DNA from 4 places in the Planifilum fulgidum genome. Region 1 is predicted to be linked to each of the others. Evidence: predicted binding sites of a transcription regulator. Region 1 holds the regulator's gene; each other region holds the start of a gene.
The links. The regulator LexA, encoded in region 1, represses DNA repair genes until DNA is damaged. The targets are predictions, from matches to a motif close to CGAACATATGTTCG.
Positions count from the first base shown of each region.

Region 2: the regulator LexA is predicted to act here: its motif matches at 1,608-1,621, upstream of ruvC (crossover junction endodeoxyribonuclease RuvC).
Region 3: the regulator LexA is predicted to act here: its motif matches at 2,409-2,422, upstream of BM063_RS05010 (SPL family radical SAM protein).
Region 4: the regulator LexA is predicted to act here: its motif matches at 2,985-2,998, upstream of BM063_RS06930 (YhjD family protein).

Region 1 is NZ_FOOK01000017.1:88-4,787, forward strand. Features, by position in the region: partial or broken gene BM063_RS10285 (transposase) at 1-111, shown strand, start outside; gene ilvA (threonine ammonia-lyase IlvA) at 239-1,510, opposite strand; gene lexA (transcriptional repressor LexA) at 1,720-2,340, opposite strand; gene BM063_RS10300 (LysM peptidoglycan-binding domain-containing protein) at 2,566-2,841, shown strand; gene BM063_RS10310 (quaternary amine ABC transporter ATP-binding protein) at 3,160-4,371, shown strand; gene BM063_RS18175 (ABC transporter permease/substrate binding protein) at 4,358-4,700, shown strand, end outside.
Region 2 is NZ_FOOK01000026.1:1,082-5,781, forward strand. Features, by position in the region: partial or broken gene BM063_RS18020 (ISNCY family transposase) at 328-1,303, shown strand; gene ruvC (crossover junction endodeoxyribonuclease RuvC) at 1,641-2,141, shown strand; gene ruvA (Holliday junction branch migration protein RuvA) at 2,138-2,764, shown strand; gene ruvB (Holliday junction branch migration DNA helicase RuvB) at 2,766-3,761, shown strand; gene BM063_RS13075 (DUF2905 domain-containing protein) at 3,758-3,976, shown strand; gene queA (tRNA preQ1(34) S-adenosylmethionine ribosyltransferase-isomerase QueA) at 4,092-4,700, shown strand, end outside.
Region 3 is NZ_FOOK01000006.1:50,576-55,275, reverse strand. Features, by position in the region: gene leuD (3-isopropylmalate dehydratase small subunit) at 1-552, opposite strand, end outside; gene leuC (3-isopropylmalate dehydratase large subunit) at 751-2,163, opposite strand; gene BM063_RS05010 (SPL family radical SAM protein) at 2,440-3,369, shown strand; gene BM063_RS05005 (sigma-54-dependent Fis family transcriptional regulator) at 3,682-4,700, opposite strand, start outside.
Region 4 is NZ_FOOK01000009.1:23,804-28,503, forward strand. Features, by position in the region: gene BM063_RS06915 (HAD family hydrolase) at 1-623, shown strand, start outside; gene BM063_RS06920 (short-chain fatty acid transporter) at 677-1,987, opposite strand; gene BM063_RS06925 (cupin domain-containing protein) at 2,146-2,490, opposite strand; gene BM063_RS06930 (YhjD family protein) at 2,509-2,940, opposite strand; gene BM063_RS06935 (CBS domain-containing protein) at 3,297-3,725, opposite strand; gene BM063_RS06940 (YetF domain-containing protein) at 3,805-4,491, opposite strand; gene BM063_RS06945 (MFS transporter) at 4,598-4,700, opposite strand, start outside.

The sequences.
Region 1 (4,700 bases):
GTCAGAGAGCAATGCCTCCTTATTGCCGTGGCTCAAAACATCAAAAAAATGGCCTTGCTCCTCTCGAAGAGAGGAAAAGGCTTTGTGATCCGCCTAATTTACCAAATCTAATTTCCTTTATCTGTTTATTTCCCATAAACATGCAACCCCTGGCGCTTTTCTTGCGAAAAGAGCCAGGGGGTTTGTCATCAATCTCAGGGAGGGCGATGGCCCTCCCCTTTTTTCTTTTTTGGACGGATCATATCAGCAGGTGGAAAAGCTGGGGATCCTTGTTGATTTCAATATAGGGGAAACCCTTTTTGTTCATGCGTTCGATCAGCGAAGCGTAATCCTCCCGGTTTTTCAGCTCGATTCCAACCAGGGCCGGGCCGTTGTCCTTGTTGTTCTTTTTGGTGTACTCGAACCGGGTGATATCGTCATTCTCCCCGAGCACGTCGTCCAGAAATTCGCGCAGGGCGCCGGCCCGCTGCGGGAAATTGATGATGAAATAGTGTTTGAGCCCTTCGTGAATCAGCGAGCGCTCCTTGATTTCCTGCATCCGGTCGATGTCGTTGTTTCCGCCGCTGATGATGCAGACCACGTTCTTTCCCCGGATCTGTTCCCGGAAAAAGTCGAGGGCGGACACGGGGAGCGCCCCCGCCGGTTCGACAACGATGGCGTGTTGGTTGTACAAATTCAGGATGGTGGTGCACACTTTTCCTTCCGGCACGGCAATCACGTCATCCACGTTTTCCCGGCAGATCCTGAAGGTCAGATTGCCCACCTGCTTGACCGCCGCCCCGTCCACAAAGGGTTCGATCTCCTCCAATTTCACCACGCGCCCCTGTTTCAGCGACTCCCGCATGCTTTGGGCGCCGGCGGGTTCCACCCCGATCACCTTGGTCTCCGGGTACACGCTTTTGATATAGGAGCTGACGCCGGCGATCAGCCCGCCGCCGCCGACGGTGACAAACACATAATCCGGGGGCTGTTTCAGGTCATTGAGGATTTCGATCCCGATGGTGCCCTGCCCGACGATGGTGCGGTAATCGTCAAAGGGGTGGATGAAGGCCATTTGGTGCTTCTTGACATAGTCCATGGCCCGCTGGAAGGAATCGTCGAAGGTATCGCCGGTCAGGATCACTTCCACATATTCGCCGCCGTAATGTTTGACCTGATGGATCTTTTGCCGCGGTGTCGTGGTCGGCATGAATATCTTTCCGGGAATCCCGAGGTGGCGGCAGGAGTAGGCCACCCCCTGGGCGTGGTTTCCCGCGCTGGCACAGACCACCCCCTTCTTCCGCTCTTCCTCGGGAAGGCTGCAAATGGTGTTATAGGCGCCCCGAATTTTGAAGGAACGGACGGTTTGCAGGTCTTCCCGCTTCAAATGGACGTCGCAACCGTATTTCTCGGACAGGAGGCGGTTATATTCAAGGGGAGTGTGCACGCAGACTTTTTTCAGCCTCTGGCTGGCAATGAGAATATCCTCGATTTTGACGTGATCGACCTGATCGGCGCGCGTTTGGTCCAAAGTTTTTCCCATCCCACCTCATCCTTTTGCATTTTAATGTTTATTTGATTTTATAGCGCACCGGACACCCGGATGTCCAGCGTTTTCCGGAAGGGCCTAAACGTGACGGGCGGTTTCGTTTCAGCGCCGCCACGCGTCGAAAACAACAAACAACAATTAAAAAAACCTCGCGGATTTCGCGAGGATCATGCGGCGGATCGGCGGCGCCCTCAATGGATGCGGCGGATGAGCCCCACCACTTTGCCGAGGATGGTCACCTGGGGAAGCAGAATGGGCTCCATGAGGTCATTTTCCGGTTGAAGGCGGACATAATCCTTTTCCTTGTAAAAGCGCTTCACGGTGGCCTCTTCATCCGGGGTCATGGCCACGACGATGTCGCCGTTGTCCGCGGTGGGCTGTTGCCGGACGATGACGTAGTCCTTGTCGAAGATGCCGGCATTGATCATGCTGTCCCCCTGTACGGAAAGGATGAAATGCTTGCCGTTGCCCACCATTTTTTTGGGAAGGGGAATGTATTCCTCAATGTTTTCCACGGCGGTGATCGGTTCTCCGGCAGTCACCTTCCCGACCAGCGGAACCATCACCGTGTCGGTTTCCGGGCGGCGTTCCTTCGTCGGGCGATCCAAAATCTCAATGGCCCTCGGCTTGGTCGGATCGCGCCGGATGAATCCCTTTTTTTCCAGGCGGGACAAATGGCCGTGAACGGTCGAACTGGAGGCGAGCCCCACCGCTTCGCCGATTTCCCGGACGGAGGGAGGGTAACCCTTTTCCTCCACCTCTTTTTTTATGTAATCCAGAATCGCCTGTTGCCGGGGAGACAGTTTGGACATGCGCTCATCTCCTTTCTCGGACACAGGTCAGCACCGCCCTGCGGCAAATTAGGCCCCGAAAACCCATATCCGCTGAATTCCTCCCATTTTTCAGTATACATGAAAGGCAAACAAAACACAAACATGAGTTCGGAGAACGCCTTGACAGAACGCGTGTTCTGTAATATGCTTGGTTCAAAGGTAATTATTTGAAATGAACATCCGGCGCCGACGGAGGGGGAAGGGATGAAGCGGAGGGGAACGGCTCTTATCGGAATCCTTTGTTTTCTGTTGATGATTGCGGTCGCCTGGGGAGGCCGGGCGGCCGGCGACGGTCCGGAGCCGACGGTGGATGTTCGCGTCGAGCCCGGTGACACGCTGTGGAGTCTGGCCCGGAGGCATGCGGATGATTCCGTCGACATCCGGGAACTGATCAGCGATATACGACGGATCAATCAGCTGGAGGATGCCGTGATCCATCCCGGCCAGACACTGAAAATCCCTGTCCGCAAAGGGGAGTGACCGCCGTTTCCTTTGAGCGCGTTTGTTTGCCGGCCGGCCGTTACCATGCGGAAAACGTACGAAACCGGAGGATTTCTGAAGATCGCGGCTCCCATTTTTTCTTTTCATTTTTCATCTGGATAGGATCTTTCAGCCTCTGTGTCATCGCTTTTGACGGGCCGCCTTCCGATTTTATAAAATAAATGCAGGTCCTTTGGAAACCGCATTTTTTTATTTTTTCCGGGAGTGTCGGGATGCTTTCGGAGAGGGGCTCCTGAGGGTTCGCCTCTTGTGCCGCCCCATATTATCTGAATTTTCTAAAAGAAAGGGGGTCGTTTCTTGCCGAAAATCGAAGTGAGAAACCTCACCAAAATTTTTGGGCGCCATCCCTTGCGGGGATTGGCGCTGTTGAAGCAAGGCAAAAGCAAAGAAGAAATATTCAGGGAGACGGGGATGACCGTCGGGGTCAACCGGGCTTCCTTTTCGGTGGAGAGCGGAGAAGTTTTCGTGATCATGGGTCTGTCCGGAAGCGGCAAATCCACTCTGGTCCGGCTGTTGAACCGGCTTATTGAACCGACGGAAGGAACGGTGCTCGTCGACGGGGACGACGTGACGAAGATGAGCGCCGATGAGCTTAGGCAAATGCGCAGGACCAAGATGGGAATGGTCTTTCAGCGGTTTGCCCTGTTTCCCCACAAGAGCGTCCGCGAAAATGTGGAATACGGCCTGGAAGTGCAGGGGGTGCCCAAGCGGGAACGCAGGGAAAAAGCTCTCCAGTCCCTGGAGCTGGTGGGTCTGAGGGATTACGCCGACCAGTTGCCGGACCAACTTTCCGGCGGGATGCAACAGCGGGTGGGCCTGGCCCGGGCCCTGGCCACCGATCCGGACATTTTGCTGATGGATGAAGCCTTCAGCGCCCTCGATCCCTTGATCCGCAAGGAAATGCAGGATGAGATGATGGAGCTTCAGTCCACCATGAACAAGACGATCGTTTTTATCACCCACGATTTGGACGAGGCGTTGCGCATCGGCGACCGCATCGCCCTGATGAAAGACGGATCGATCGTCCAGATCGGGACGCCGGAGGAGATCCTGACCAATCCGGCCAACGAATACGTGGAAAAATTTGTGGAAGACGTCAACATCACCAAGGTGCTGACGGCCGGCTCCGTCATGAAGCGGCCGGAGGTGTTGGTCCTGGGCAAAGAAGGGCCCCGGGTGGCTCTGAAACGGATGAGGGAAAGGGGCCTTTCCGGGCTGATGGTGGTTGACCGGACCCGGAAACTGGTCGGAATCCTGACCGCGGAGGCGGCGCGAAGCCTGTTGGATGAGAAGAGCGATCGAAGCATGGAAGATGTGTTGGTGAGAGACGTCGTTATGGCGCACAAGGATACGCCCGTGAGCGAGCTCTTGCCCAAAATGGCCGAAAAGCAGTTTTCTCATCCGGCGGCGGTCATCGACGATCAGGGCAAACTGCGCGGAGTGGTGGTGCAAGGCGCCATCTTTGCCGCCCTGGCCGGAAACGGGGTGAAACAGGATGAACCTTCCTAAGCTTCCCCTGGACCGGTGGGTGGACAAAGCCGTCCGATGGCTCCAGGATCACTTTGCCGCCCTGTTTGACTGGATTTCGTCCGGGATTCAGCCGCTTGTCGCCTTTTTCCAGTCCCTTTTCACCGCGTTGCCCCCGGTGCCGACCGCCGTGCTCATCGCCGCCTTGGCGCTGTTGGCGAGCCGGCTGTCGGTGTCGCTGTTCACCCTGTTCGGTCTGCTTTTGATTTACAATCTGGGTTATTGGAACGAGGCGGCCGAAACCATCTCCCTGGTGCTGACCGCGACCACCCTTTCCGTCGTCGTCGGGGTTCCCCTGGGCATTGTGGCCG
Region 2 (4,700 bases), on a different contig from region 1:
AGAGTGGCTCTTCTCCAATTTAACTGAAAGGAGTTTTTAAAGCCGTAAAAAAGAGACGACCTTTCTACATACCATTCACAACGGAAAGCCTTTCTTCCTATTTTATGTGTGAAGGAACATGAAGGAACCAAGAGCCGTCGCACCTCCGGAACTGTCAGAGGAATCACAGTCCCCGGCTTCGTTTCAAAGCGGGAAACTCTGGAAGGCCCCGTTTTTTTCGGAGGTCCAACGGGATTCCCTGTACCCGCATACGGTTAAATAGTTTCCCCCTGAAAAACGCAGTCAAAAGGAAAAAGAATGTTCGGGAAGTCTCCGACAGCCTCCATTGCTCTCGTTCAAAAGTTGAGGGAAGAAAAAATCCTCAAGCACCGCAAACTTCGGACGGACAATACGGTGATGGAAGCGGACATCCATCACCCGACCGATGCCGGCCTCTTACAGGACGGGGTAAAAGAGATCACCCGAACGGTCCGAAAGATCAAAAAACAGTGTCTCATGCCGTGGAAGGATTTCAAGACCGAACCCGGGAAGTTAAGGAGCACCTCTTTTCCATGACCAAGGTGCTTCGCCGCCGCTGACGCGAGTCCTGGGAAGAAGTGAACCGGATCACCCAAAAAGTGATCGAAGTGACGGAAGCGGTTTGTTCCCAGGTACGGAAGGTGCTGGAGAAAGCCAAGGACAAGGCCCAAGCCCAACGACAACACCTGAAGGAAGCCATCGAACGGACCGGTCGACTGCTGGACCAGGGCCAAACAGGTGGTGTCAAGGAACCGGATCATTCCGGACCGTATGGGTAAGTTTCCATAACCCGGACGCTCGGCCGATCAAGAAGGGGAAACTCTCCAAAACCACGGAATTCAGCTACAAAGTGGATTGACGAAATGGAAAGCGGGTTTATCATCGGATACGAGGTGTACCAAGGCAACCCTTCTGATGAGGCGGTGCTTCTTTCTGCTGTGGAAAATCACCGAGACCTTTTCGGCTCTCTTCCCCATGCGGTCGCTACGGATCGAGGGTTTTTCAGTCAGAAAAACAAAGAGCAGCTGACGGAGATAGGGGTTCGTATGTCAGCGTTCCTCGACGGGGAAAAAAGAGTAAGCAGCGAACCGAATACGAACGGCAACCCTGGTTTCAAAACCTGAAGCGTTTCCGTGCAGGAGGAGAAGCGAAGATCAGCCTTCTGAAACGGAAGTACGGACTTTCCCGCAGTCGGTTTCGGGGGTATGAGGGCTCCAAAGCGTGGGCCGGAATGGGAATCATGGCCCATAATTCGAGAAAAGCGGCAATGATGCGGGCGTCATAATGGAAACAGGGAGAGAACGGATCGGACATTCCGTTCTCCTCCCCTCTTTTGCTATCAAAAGGTCCCCGATTTGCGGACTTTTTCAGGGGAAACTAATTAAGTAAAATTACTAACCCCGCCTACATAGAGACGGGGTTTGACCACATTGACCACATTTTTGACCACACACTTATGTTAACTAGGGTGAACTAGGGTTAATGTGAGTAGCGAAAAACCCTTTAAAATCCGCACTTTAGTAGTTTAGAATGAACTTAGATTATCGGGAGTATCTTCCGGAACGAAAAAATATGCTATAATCGTAGAGGGAATGTGCGTTCGCACCCGAGGAGGAAACAGTGTGAAAATCATCGGGATCGATCCCGGCATCGCCATTGTGGGTTACGGCGTGCTGGAACAGCGGGGAAACCGCTTGATTCCCCTCGATTACGGCTGCATCCGGACGGAGGCGAATCTGTCCGTCCCGGCCCGTTTGAAGCGGATTTACGATGAGGCGCGGTCTCTTTTTCGGGAATACAGTCCGGACGTGGTGGCGGTGGAGAAACTTTTCTTCAATCGAAATGTGACCACCGCCTTTACCGTGGGGCAGGCGCGGGGCGTCCTGTTGCTGGCGTCGGAAGAAGCGGGGGTGCCGGTGACCGAATATACGCCGCTGCAGGTGAAAATGGCCGTCGTGGGCTACGGCCAGGCGGAGAAGCGGCAGGTGCAGGAAATGGTCCGGCTGCTTCTGTCCCTGTCCGAGGTCCCGAAGCCGGACGATGCGGCGGATGCCTTGGCCATCGCCATCTGCCAGGCCCATTCGACCGGGTTGAAGAGGTTGGAAAGGGGAGGATGGGCGTGATCGAATTTGTGGAAGGCGAGGTGGTTTGGGCCGGACCCCATTATCTGGTGATCCGGGAAGGCGGAATCGGTTACCGGGTGGTGTGTCCCCGTCCCTATCTGTGGGATGAGGGGAAACGCGTCCGCCTGTACACGCATCCGGTCATCCGGGAGGACGGCTGGACCCTGTACGGTTTTCCCGACCGAATTGAGCGGGATCTGTTTTCCCTGCTGTTGGAGGTGTCGGGGATCGGGCCCAAGGCGGGACTGGCCATCCTTGCCCAGGGGACGGTGGGTGAGGTGGTGGGCGCCATCCGGAGGGAAGACTTCCATTTTCTCACGCGCTTCCCGGGCATCGGGAAGAAGACGGCTCAGCGCATCGTCCTCGACTTGAAGGACAAGCTGAGGGATTTTGACGCCCCTGCCGCCGGGGAGGATGTCTCTTCCGCCGGGCCGGAATGGACGGCTTCCGGGGCCGCCGGCGAGGCGATTGAAGCCCTGATGGCCCTGGGATATAATGAGAAGGAAGCCAGCGAGGCCGTTCGGGAAGCCCGGAAGCGGCTGGGAGATGCCGAACCGGCTCTCGATGAGTGGATCCGTCAGGCGCTCCAGGTATCCGCCAAACGGCTGGGAGGGGGGATGTAGCGTGGAGGAACGGATCATCTCCGCCCGTCAATCGGCGGAAGACGCGATGGAGGTCAGCCTGCGCCCCCGATACCTGCATGAATACATCGGTCAATCCCGGGTGAAGGAAAACCTGAAGGTATACATAGAGGCGGCCAAGATGCGGAGGGAGGCCCTGGATCACGTTCTGCTGCACGGCCCTCCGGGGCTGGGGAAGACGACGCTGTCCACCATTATCGCCAACGAATTGGGGGTTCAGATCCGGACCACCTCCGGCCCGGCCATTGAACGCCCCGGGGATTTGGCGGCCATTCTGACCAACCTGCAGCCGGGGGATCTTCTGTTCATCGACGAGATCCACCGCCTGCACCGGTCGGTGGAAGAGGTTCTCTATTCGGCGATGGAGGATTTCGCCCTGGATATCGTCATCGGCAAGGGTCCCAGCGCCCGATCGATCCGGCTGGATCTTCCCCCCTTCACCCTGGTGGGGGCGACGACCCGGGCGGGGGCCCTTTCATCCCCCCTCAGGGACCGGTTCGGCGTGGTGTGCCGCCTGGAATATTACACGGTGGAGGAATTGACGCAGATCGTCCTCCGGACCGCCGAGCTGCTCGGGATGCCCATCCGGACGGAAGGCGCCCGGGAAATCGCCGTCCGGTCCCGGGGCACCCCCCGCGTGGCCAACCGGTTGCTCAAACGGGTCCGCGATTTCGTCCAGGTGAAGGGGGACGATGTGATCACGCTGGAAGCGGCCCGGGACGCATTGGACCGGATCCAAGTGGATAAAATGGGATTGGACCAGGTGGACCACAAGCTGTTGATGTCCATCATGGAAAAGTTCCGCGGCGGACCGGTCGGACTGGAGACGATTGCCGCCACGATCGGAGAGGAAGCCCAGACGGTGGAGGATGTGTACGAACCTTACCTGATGCAGATCGGCTTTCTGGAAAGGACCCCCCGCGGGCGCGTGGTCACCCCCCGTTGTTATCAACACTTCGGGATGGAGATGCCAAGATGAACCAGTTTCCGAAATTCCTGATCGTCACCGGCGTGGTCCTCGTGGTGATCGGCTTGCTGTGGCAGGTGGGCGGACGCTTTCTTCATCTCGGCCGCCTGCCGGGGGATATCGTGATCGAAAAGGAAAACTTCCGTTTCTATTTTCCCATCGTCACGAGCCTTCTCTTGAGCGTCGTGCTCTCTTTGGCGCTTTATCTCCTCCGTTTTTTCCGGTAAACTGGTGATATCCCTTTCAGGTTTGCGGATGACTGCCTGGCGGGCGGCGCCTGGACCGATATTTGTTACCGGGGGCAGTCTTTTTTTGCCCTCGATGACGGGAGAGGTTGCATGCATGGATGTGTCCGAGTTCGATTTTCATCTGCCTGAGGAGTTGATCGCCCAATCGCCGCCGCCCCGCCGCACCGACTCCCGGCTCATGGTGCTGCACAGGGAGACCGGGGAGCTGGAACACCGGCGCTTTTCCGATCTGACCGAGTATCTGCGGCCGGGGGACGTGCTGGTCATCAACGACACCCGCGTCCGTCCGGCCCGGTTGATCGGGATGAAAAAGGAGACCGGCGGCCGCGTCGAGATTCTGCTGTTGAAACCGCTGGGAGAGGATCGGTGGGAGGTATTGGCCAAGCCGGCCCGGCGGCTGAAACCGGGGAGCACGCTCCTGTTCGGAAACGGGGAGCTTCAGGCGGTGGTGGAAGGGGAATCCGGCGTGGCGGGGGGGCGGATCGTCCGTCTCCGCTACGAGGGGAAGGATCTGGAGGCGCTGTTGGATCGGCTCGGGGAAATGCCCCTGCCGCCCTATATCCGGAAGCGCCTCGATGACCCCGAGCGCTATCAGACGGTGTACGCGCGGGCGGTGGGTTCGGCGGCGGCCCCGACGGCCGGCTTGCATTTCACAACGGAACTGCTGGAGGAAATCCGGGGCAAAGGCGTGGACATCGCCTCG
Region 3 (4,700 bases), on a different contig from region 1:
CTCCAGTTGCAGGGTGATGGCGATGTCGTCCAATCCCTGGAGGAGGCATTGGCGCCGGTATTCATCCACTTCGAAGGAGAGCTGCAGGCCGTAACGATCGGACAGGCGGCAGTTTTCCAGGTCGACGGTGAGTTCGTAACCGTCGTGTTCTTCCGTGCGCCGAAACAGCTCTTCCACCTGTTCTTCCGGCAGCGCGAGGGGAAGAATGCCGTTTTTGAAGCAGTTGTTGTAAAAAATGTCGGCGAAGGAGGGGGCGATGATCACCCGAAATCCGTAGTCCAAAAGAGCCCAAGGGGCGTGTTCCCTGGAGGAGCCGCACCCGAAGTTGTTCCGGGTCAGCAGGATGCTCGCCCCGCGGTAGCGCTCCTGGTTGAGGACGAAATCGGGGTTGGGGTTTCCTTTTTCGTCGTATCGCCAATCGTAAAACAAAAACTGGCCGAAACCGGTCCGTTCAATCCGTTTCAAAAACTGCTTGGGGATGATCTGGTCCGTGTCCACGTTCACCCGGTCTAGGGGAGCCACCTTGCCGGTGTGGGTTTTGAGCGGTTCCATACGATACCCTCCCTGATTCCGAAAATGATGGGTTTCCTCCGGCCGGGCCGGAGGCCGGCTGTCGACAAGGGATCGGGGGGAGGCGGTGCTTCGCGGATGGAAAAATCGCCTCCCGACCAGGGTTTGTCACGCCCTTTTCCGGCTTTCGGCCGGCGGCCATTCCGTGACGGAAACGGAGCCTCCGCGATGGCCGGAGGTTTACGGTTCGATGTCCCATTCCCGGATGTCCACGAAGTGGCCGGCGATGGCGGCTGCGGCGGCCATCATGGGGCTTACCAGATGGGTGCGTCCGCCGCGTCCCTGCCGGCCCTCGAAGTTGCGGTTGGAGGTGGAAGCGCAGCGTTCTCCCGGCTGGAGGATGTCGGGATTCATTCCCAGGCACATGCTGCAACCGGAATTCCGCCATTCAAAGCCGGCTTCTTTGAAAATGCGGTCCAATCCTTCCCGTTCCGCCTGCATTTTGACCTGTTGGGAACCGGGAACCACCATGGCCCGGACCCGCGGGGAGACTTTCCGACCCCGGACGACCTTGGCGGCGTCGCGCAGGTCTTGGATCCGCGAGTTGGTGCAGGAGCCGATGAAGACCCGGTCCACCGGGATGTCGACGATCGGCGTTCCCGGTTTGAGGCCCATGTATTCGAGGGCTTTTCTCGCCGCTTTTCGCTCGTTTTCCGTGGGGAAGGAATCGGGATCCGGCACGGTGCCCGTCACGTCGGTTCCCATTCCGGGGCTGGTCCCCCAGGTGACTTGGGGCGCCAGGTTGGTGACGTCGAGCTCGAACCGGCGGTCGAAGGCGGCGCCTTCATCCGTTGCCAGTTGTTCCCAATCGGCGACGGCTCTTTCGAACAGTTTGCCCTTGGGCGCAAAGGGCCGGTTTTCCAGATAGGCGAAGGTGGTGGCATCCGGCGAGACCATGCCGGCCCGGGCTCCGGCTTCGATCGACATGTTGCAGACGGTCATCCGCTCTTCCATGGACATGTTGCGGATCACTTCTCCGGTGTATTCGACGACGGTCCCGGTGGCCCCGTCCGTGCCGATTCGGGAGATGACGGCCAGGATCACATCTTTGGCCGAAACGCCCCGGGGCAGGGTCCCCTTGATATGGATCTCCATCGTCCGGGGTTTGGCTTGGTGCAGGCATTGGGTGGCCAGGACGTGCTCCACTTCGCTGGTTCCGATTCCGAAGGCGAGGGCGCCGAAGGCCCCGTGGGTGGAGGTGTGGCTGTCTCCGCAGACGATCGTTTTTCCCGGAAGGGTCAGCCCCAGTTCAGGGCCGATCACGTGGACGATGCCCTGGTGCTGGCTGTTCAGATCGTAGAGCCGGATGCCGAATTCACGGCAGTTCCGGACCAGGGTTTCCATCTGTTTGGCGGAAATCGGGTCGGTGATCGGAAGGGAGCGGTCCGTCGTGGGCACGTTGTGGTCCATCGTCGCGACGGTCAGATCGGGCCTCCGCACTTTGCGGCCGGCCATGCGCAATCCGTCGAAGGCCTGGGGGGAAGTCACCTCGTGGATGAGGTGCAGGTCGATGTACAAAATGGCCGGCTTTCCCTCTTCCTGGTGGATGACGTGGCGATCCCAGATTTTTTCGAACAATGTCCGCGGTCTCATGTTCCCCTCACCTTGCATTCTCTTTTTTTCGGCGAAGCATTGCCGTATGAAATATATATGCTTTCTATTGTAACAAATTTTTCGATGTCGGCAAGGGGGAAATGGGCGAATTGCCGGTCGATTTTAAAAGCGGACCGGTTCGATTTGCCGGTCGGGACAGGAAGAAGGCCTCTGCCCGTGACACTTCTCCCTTTTTTTGGTTAGTTTTCTGTTAGTGGTAAACAAAAAAGGGTTATGGTATATTAGAAACAAATGTTCGCATTCGGGGTGATTCCGATGGCCGGGCGGACGCCGCGGCGGCTTTTTCCCAAACGTCCCGTGTCGGTGCTGAACCGGGTGGAGGGCATGCCCTTCCGCTGGTCGATCAATCCGTACCGCGGTTGCAGCCACGGGTGTCATTTTTGTTATGCCCGGCCCACCCACAGCTACCTGGGATTTCACGCCGACGACAGTTTTCAGCACAACATCATCGTCAAGCGGGATGCGGCGGAGGTGCTGTATCGGGAGCTGAAACGGAGGAAGTGGAAGGGTGGGGAAGTGGCCGTGGGCACGGCCACCGATCCGTATCAGCCGGTGGAGGCGAAATGGGAGCTGACCCGATCCATATTGAAGGTGCTGAGGGATTTTCGGATACCGACCAGCATCACCACGCGGTCTCCCCTGATCCTTCGCGACAGGGACATTCTCCGGGAAATGGTTCTCACCTCGGTCAACATCAGTTTGAGCACCCTGGACGAACGGGTGTGGCGGTTGACGGAGCCCGCCTCCCCCCATCCGAAACAGCGCCTGGAGGCGGTTCGGAAACTGAGCGAGGCGGGGATTCCGGCGGGCCTGTTTCTGGCGCCGATCCTGCCGTACCTTGCCGACTCCGATGAACACCTTCGATCGTACATGAAGGCGGCGCGGGAATGCGGCGCGCGTTTTGTGGTGCCCTCCGTGCTCCGGTTGCGACCGGCCGTGAAAAGCTGGTTTTTCCGCCGCATTCAGACCGCCTTTCCGCGGGAGTATCCCCGCCTGGTCCGGCTGTACGAGGGGGCTTATCCGCCCGATGAGTACCGGGCGGAGCTTTTCGCGCGGATCCGGCGGCACATGAGGGATGCCGGCATCGAAAATGAAGCGGTGAGGGAAGGGGCCTCCCCTTCGGAGCGGGAAACCGGAAGCGGGGCGGGGATCCCGGAGGAGCCGATCCAGCTCAGTCTGTTTTAGGGGCGCCGGCGGGCCTTTCACCCATTTTTGCTCCGGAATGGACATTTACCCGGCCCCATCTGGAGATGCGGCATAAAGTATAGGGACAAATGAAAGGGGGTAGGGAGATGTCCTACAGCGGTTATGGTTATCTTGCGAGCTGGCGTCGTCTGCTGATCTTCCTCTTGGTGATCGCGACCATTTTCGTGTTTGTGGGAGGCCTGTGATCGGCATCACGAAGGGAAATCTCCCAAATCGGTTTGCCCTTGATCGGGCGAAAAAAACCCCGCAAGGGGTTTTTTGTTTTGTTCGGAGGCGATGGGGCGGCGGTGCTTATCCGTGCCTTTGGTGCTGCACCCGGATGTTTTTCAGCCCGGGATAGCGATTCAATTTCCGGTACAGGGTGGTCCGGCCGATTCCCAGCATCCGGGCCGCCTTTGAAAGATTGCCCCGGGAAATCCGGATGGCTTGGGCGATGGTTTCCGCCTCCTGTTCTTCCAGGGAAACGGAGTGGGAAGATGCATCCGGCTTGCCCGCTTGCGCCTGGGGAAAAACCAGATCTTCGGCGGAAAGGGCGGAGGATCCCCGCACGAAATGGGCGTGGAAGACGGCCTGGCGCAGCACTTGCCTCAGTTCCCGGATGTTGCCGGGCCAGTGATAACGCGAAAGCATTTCGCGCACTTCATCGCTTAGGCGGACCGGGTCGATGTTCAACTCGCGGGATACCTGCTCCAGAAAGTATTCGGCGAGCAGAAAGAGATCGGATCGTTCCCGAAGGGGAGGCAGATGGATCTCCACTTCACAGATCCGGTAATAGAGATCTGCGCGGAAGCGGTTTTCCCTCACCTCCCGGGCCAAGTCCCTGTTGGTGGCGGTGATGATGCGGACATCGACGGGAATGGGGCGGTTGGAGCCGATCCGGGTGACCTGTTTTTCCTCCAGAATCCGGAGGAGGACCGCCTGGGAGGACAGGGGCATTTCGCCGATTTCGTCCAGGAAGAGCGTCCCCTTGTGGGCCGCTTCGAATTTTCCCCGGTGTCCGCCGTTCCGGGCTCCGGTGAAGGCGCCCTTCTCATAACCGAACAGTTCCGCTTCCAGAAGCGATTCCGGGATGGCTCCGCAGTTGACGACCACCAGCGGACCGGTTCGGCCGCTCCGCTTGTGGATCTCCCGGGCGACCAGATCTTTTCCGGTTCCGGTTTCCCCCCGGAGAAGAATGGTGGCATCGGTGCGGGACACGTGGATGGCCAGTTTGAGGGCTTTCTGAAATTTGGGACAGGAGGCGATTCCCCTTTCCAATGAAATGCGAACCGTCTCTTCAGGGGGGACGGACGGCGGGGCGGCGTTTTTCC
Region 4 (4,700 bases), on a different contig from region 1:
ACAGCCGGCGACTCCGGGAGGGACGATTGCGGGACGCCTACGATTGGGACGACATCGTGAGAACGGTCGCCCGGGAGGCGATCGGAGCGGATCCTCCCTTCACGGTGGAGGAATTGGTGAAAAAACACGCGGTTCCCGGCAAAGTGTGGCGCTTTCCCGACGTTCTTCCGGCGCTGAAGGCCCTCCGGAAGGCCAATGTCCCCATGGTCGTCGCCTCCAACGGCTTCGAATGTTACCAGCGCCCCGTCACCGATTGCCTTCAGCTTACGCCCTTCTTTTCCGCCTTTCACACCCCGGACCGCCTGCAGACCGCCAAGCCCAACCCCGAATTTTTCCGCTTCGCGGAGCCCGGCCGCATCATCCACGTGGGTGACCGGATCGATCAGGATGTCGTCGGGGCCAACCGGGCCGGCGCCGTCTCCGTCTGGATCAGCCGGGATCTGCCGCCCGAAATGCGCCGGATGCCCCTTCCCCGGCGGAAAAGTCACCCCGATTTTCCCCGCTGGCTCTCCATGCGGCTCAAGTGGGAAGGTCATTCGGGACGCGTCACCGAAGAACACCTGCCCGATTACGCACTGGCGTCCCTGGAAGAACTTCTCCAGGTGTGGGAAAGCGCAAAATAAACGCCCGGGGATCATCGCCCCCGGGCCTCGATCATCCCGCCGGCTTTCGCCGCCTACAACAGCAGGAAGCTGAGCCCGATCACAAGACCGGAATAGAGGAGAACCACCACACAGTAACCCATGATGTCCCGGGCCTTCAGCCGGGCGATGGCCAAGAGGGGAAGCGCCCAGAAGGGCTGAATCATGTTGGTCCAGGCATCACCCCAGGCCACCGCCATCGCCGTCTTCGCCGGGTCGACCCCCAGGGCCTCCCCCGCGGCCAACATGATCGGCCCCTGAACCGCCCACTGGCCGCCGCCTGAAGGGACGAACAGATTGACCAGCCCGGCGCTCAAAAAGGTGAACAGGGGAAAGGTGGTTTCATTGGAGATGCTCACGAACAGCTCCGAAATCTTCTCCCCCAGACCGGACGAAGCCATCATGCCCATGATCCCCGCATAGAAGGGAAACTGGAGGACGATGCCCCCCGCTTTCCTGACCGCCTCCGAAATGGCCGCCAGATACCGCCGGGGGGTGCGGTGCAGCGCGATTCCGGCCATCAGGAAAATGAAATTGATGATGTTGAGATCCAGCTGAAAGCCCTTTTCGACGAAAAACCACAGGATAAAGATCAGGCCCATCGCCGCCGTCACCAGAGAGATGGCCGCGCTGGTCTCCAGCCGCTCCGCCGGCGTCTCCGCCGAATCATCCGCCCCGGAAAGCCCGGAGGCATCTTCCTGCAACAGTTCGGGGCGGACCGTCACCCGCTCCGGACGGGGCGGCTGCATCCATCGGATCAAAAAGGGCAGGGTCACCGCCAGCACGATCACCGGAACCAGGTTGAAGGCGGCAAACAGGGTGTCCGAGGTGGGCACCATCACGCCGAACTGATCATCCGTCGCCAACTTGAGGGGAACGGAACCGGACAACCCCCCGTGCCAGACGAGAAATCCCGAGTAAGCCCCGGCCACCAGGAGCCGGTAATCCACATCGGGGACCCTTTTGGACACTTCCCGGGCGAACAGGGCGCCGACCACCAGTCCAAACCCCCAACTGATCCAGCTGGCGACGGTGGCCACGAAGGTGGTGAGCATCAGCGCCTTGCCGGGATCCCGGGTCAGCCCGGCCACCGCCTTCAATGCCCTCTCCACCGACGGGGCCCGGGCCAACGCGTGCCCCAGAACGAGAATCAGCACCATCTGCATCGTAAAATCCAGCAGTCCCCAAAAGCCGTTTCCCCAATGGCGAATCATCTCCAGCGGCCCCGAAGGCGTCCAGATGAGGCCCATGATGAAGACGACAAAGGTGAGCAGCACGGCAAACAAAAACGGATCGGGAAGATAGCGTTCCACCAGACGGACGCACAAGCGGGTGAATCGTCTCAGCAACACAAGACCCCCTTTAAGAATCAATCACCGATAAAATAAATCTATTTGAAATAATCAGGATAATGCCGCCAAAAGAAAGGTCCAAACCGATTCCGCTTGGACCTCATCGGAGAGAAACCCATGAAAGCCCTTTCATTCCATCAGTTCAAAAAGCCTCAGGATGTTTTCAGAGACTTTTGCTTCTCACCCGTTTCCAATCCCCGGGCGGAGGTGATGAGGAGGCTGCAGCCCTCTTCCGTCTCCGCCGGATGGCTCACCCCCGGCGGCAAATAGTAATAATCCCCCTGCCGGAGTTCCTCCGTTCCCAATCTCACGGACCCTTCCAGGACGAAGATCTCTTCCCCGCCGACATGATCATGCCCCGGAAAGCGGCCTCCGGCATCCATCTCCAGGAGGATGCTGTATTCCTCCCCGTATCTCCGCAAATAGCTGAACCGGACGCCGTCGCCCATGGGAATCCAGTTACCGTCGCCCTTGCGAATCACATAGGGCCCTTCCATCGATAAAAACCCCCTCACTCATTTGGATTCATTGTACTCCATCCGTCGAGAGGGTTCAACAGGCCCCGCCGCGGAAATCGAACAAAAATTCCGGTTGGACAACAGGCGGAGAAACGTCTCTTCGCACTCGCTGCGCAACCATTCGTTGACATACCGCTGGCTGTGCAGAAATCCGCGGAAACGGGCCTTCACCTCGCGGGCATCGGACAGCTGCTTCACTTCGATGATCTCTCCCCCGATCCGGCGCAACTTTCTTCGGGCGTCCAGGGCTTCCCGGGCGACGCGCTTCCGGGCTTCCTCCAGCATTTTTCCGATGGGCCGGCCCATCTTTACGGGCGCGTTCGCGAGGGTCCGGCAATCCCGCTCCAAGACCCGTTCCAGCACATCCAGCAGAACAACCCGTTTCACCAGGTCGGCAAAAAGCCGATATTCTTCCGGAGCGATCAACATCCCCCACCACACCCCAGTGAAAGGCGCTTTACCTCCATTATATGCAAACATATGTTCCTGTTTCGTTGGTATTTTCTTCTGCTGTTTTTATATATAATAAACTATATTGTTTATTATATATGTAAATAGGGTACAGAAAAGAGGAACCACACTTCGGACAAGGAGGCCAAGGGATGCGCAGTCCTTACGAGATGGAAAGGATGGCCGAAGAAAGGATGAAAGAAATGGAGAAAGAGATCCTCAGAAGAACGCGGCGGGCAAATTCCCCCCTTTTCGGAGGAAAAGCGCTCGCGCTGCTTCTCGGCGCATCCGGCGCAGAAAATGAAAAAGAGAGAGGCGGCGTCCGCCTCTCTTTCTCACATGACGGGACGGCTCGGTTCGGAAATGCTGCTCAGCGCCTGTCCCGCTTCATCGGAGAAGGGTTGACGGACAGCCAGATCGCCGATGGAAACGACTCCCACCAGTCGCCCGTTTTCCACCACGGGGAGCCGGCGGATCTGGTGCTGGGCCATCAGCCGGGCCGCTTCATCGACGGACATGTCCGGCGAGCCGGTCACCGGGGCGCCGGTCATCACATCGCCCACCCGCTGGGAATTGGGCTTCTTATCAGCAATGCCCCGGATCACCAGATCCCGGTCGGTGATGACTCCCTGCAGCTGTCCGTTTTCGACCACGGGAATCATGCCGACATTGTGCTGTTTCATCAGGCTGGCCGCCTGATACACATTGTCCTGGGGCGACACCGTGGCAACCTGGGTGGTCATGATGTCTCTCAGCTGAGCCATTGTCGGGTTCCCTCCTTTTCTGGGGTTAGGTTGCTCCGTCCCGGAAAATTGCATTCCTTCCGGCCGCGGACAGTATTTGTCAAAAGTCCCGGCGCCTGTCCACATACAGGGTGCCGTCGCTTTCCAGGGAAACGTAAAACACGTCCCGCAGCGACGTCACTTGCCGCTTTTTCAGCTCCTCCATCAACCACCGGCCGGTTTTCCCCATTTTCCGCAGATTTTCGTAGATGATCTGCCCGTCGACCACCAATTCCATCGGCACTTGGGGATGATTTTTTGGAGGCTGCGAGAGGCTTTTCGGCGTCAACTGCTGATGCTCCGGCTTTCGCATCACCGAAAGGCTTCCGTCGTTTTCGAGGATGGCGAACTGAACCTGGGAGACGTCAAATACGTCCTTCTCCCGGAGGAGCTGCAGGATTTGGTCGACGTTAAATCGGCTTTTGCGCAGGTTGTTCTCCAGAATCTTCCCGTCCCGGATGACGATGACCGGGTCCCCTTCCAACAGCTTTTTTGCCCAGCGGCTTTTCAGGGTGAGGAAGGACATCAAAAAGGTGAGTCCGCCGAACAGAACCAACCCGAAGAAATGAAGGCCGGTTTCGGAATCGATGTCGGTGGCCAGAGCGGCGGCGATGGATCCGAAGGTGATGCCGTTGATGTATTCAAAGTAAGTCAGTTCCGAGATCTGCTGTTTTCCCAAAATGATGGTCAGCACCAGAATGGTTCCGAAGGCAAGCAGCGTTTGAAACAGAACATGAAGGTAAGCCAACGGCTCTCCCCACCTTCCTTGATTCCTGTTGTCTAGCCTCCCCAGATAAAAGCGGGATATGAATGCGCGTCGTCGGAGCGGGGAAAGCCGGTCCCATCCTTCAGAATCACTCGCGCTCCCTTTCCCTTTGTTCCTTTTCTTCCTGCCACCACAGGGCTTCCTCCGGATTCTGCAAAACCTCCTTGATCTCGCGCTTTTTTTCGACGGCC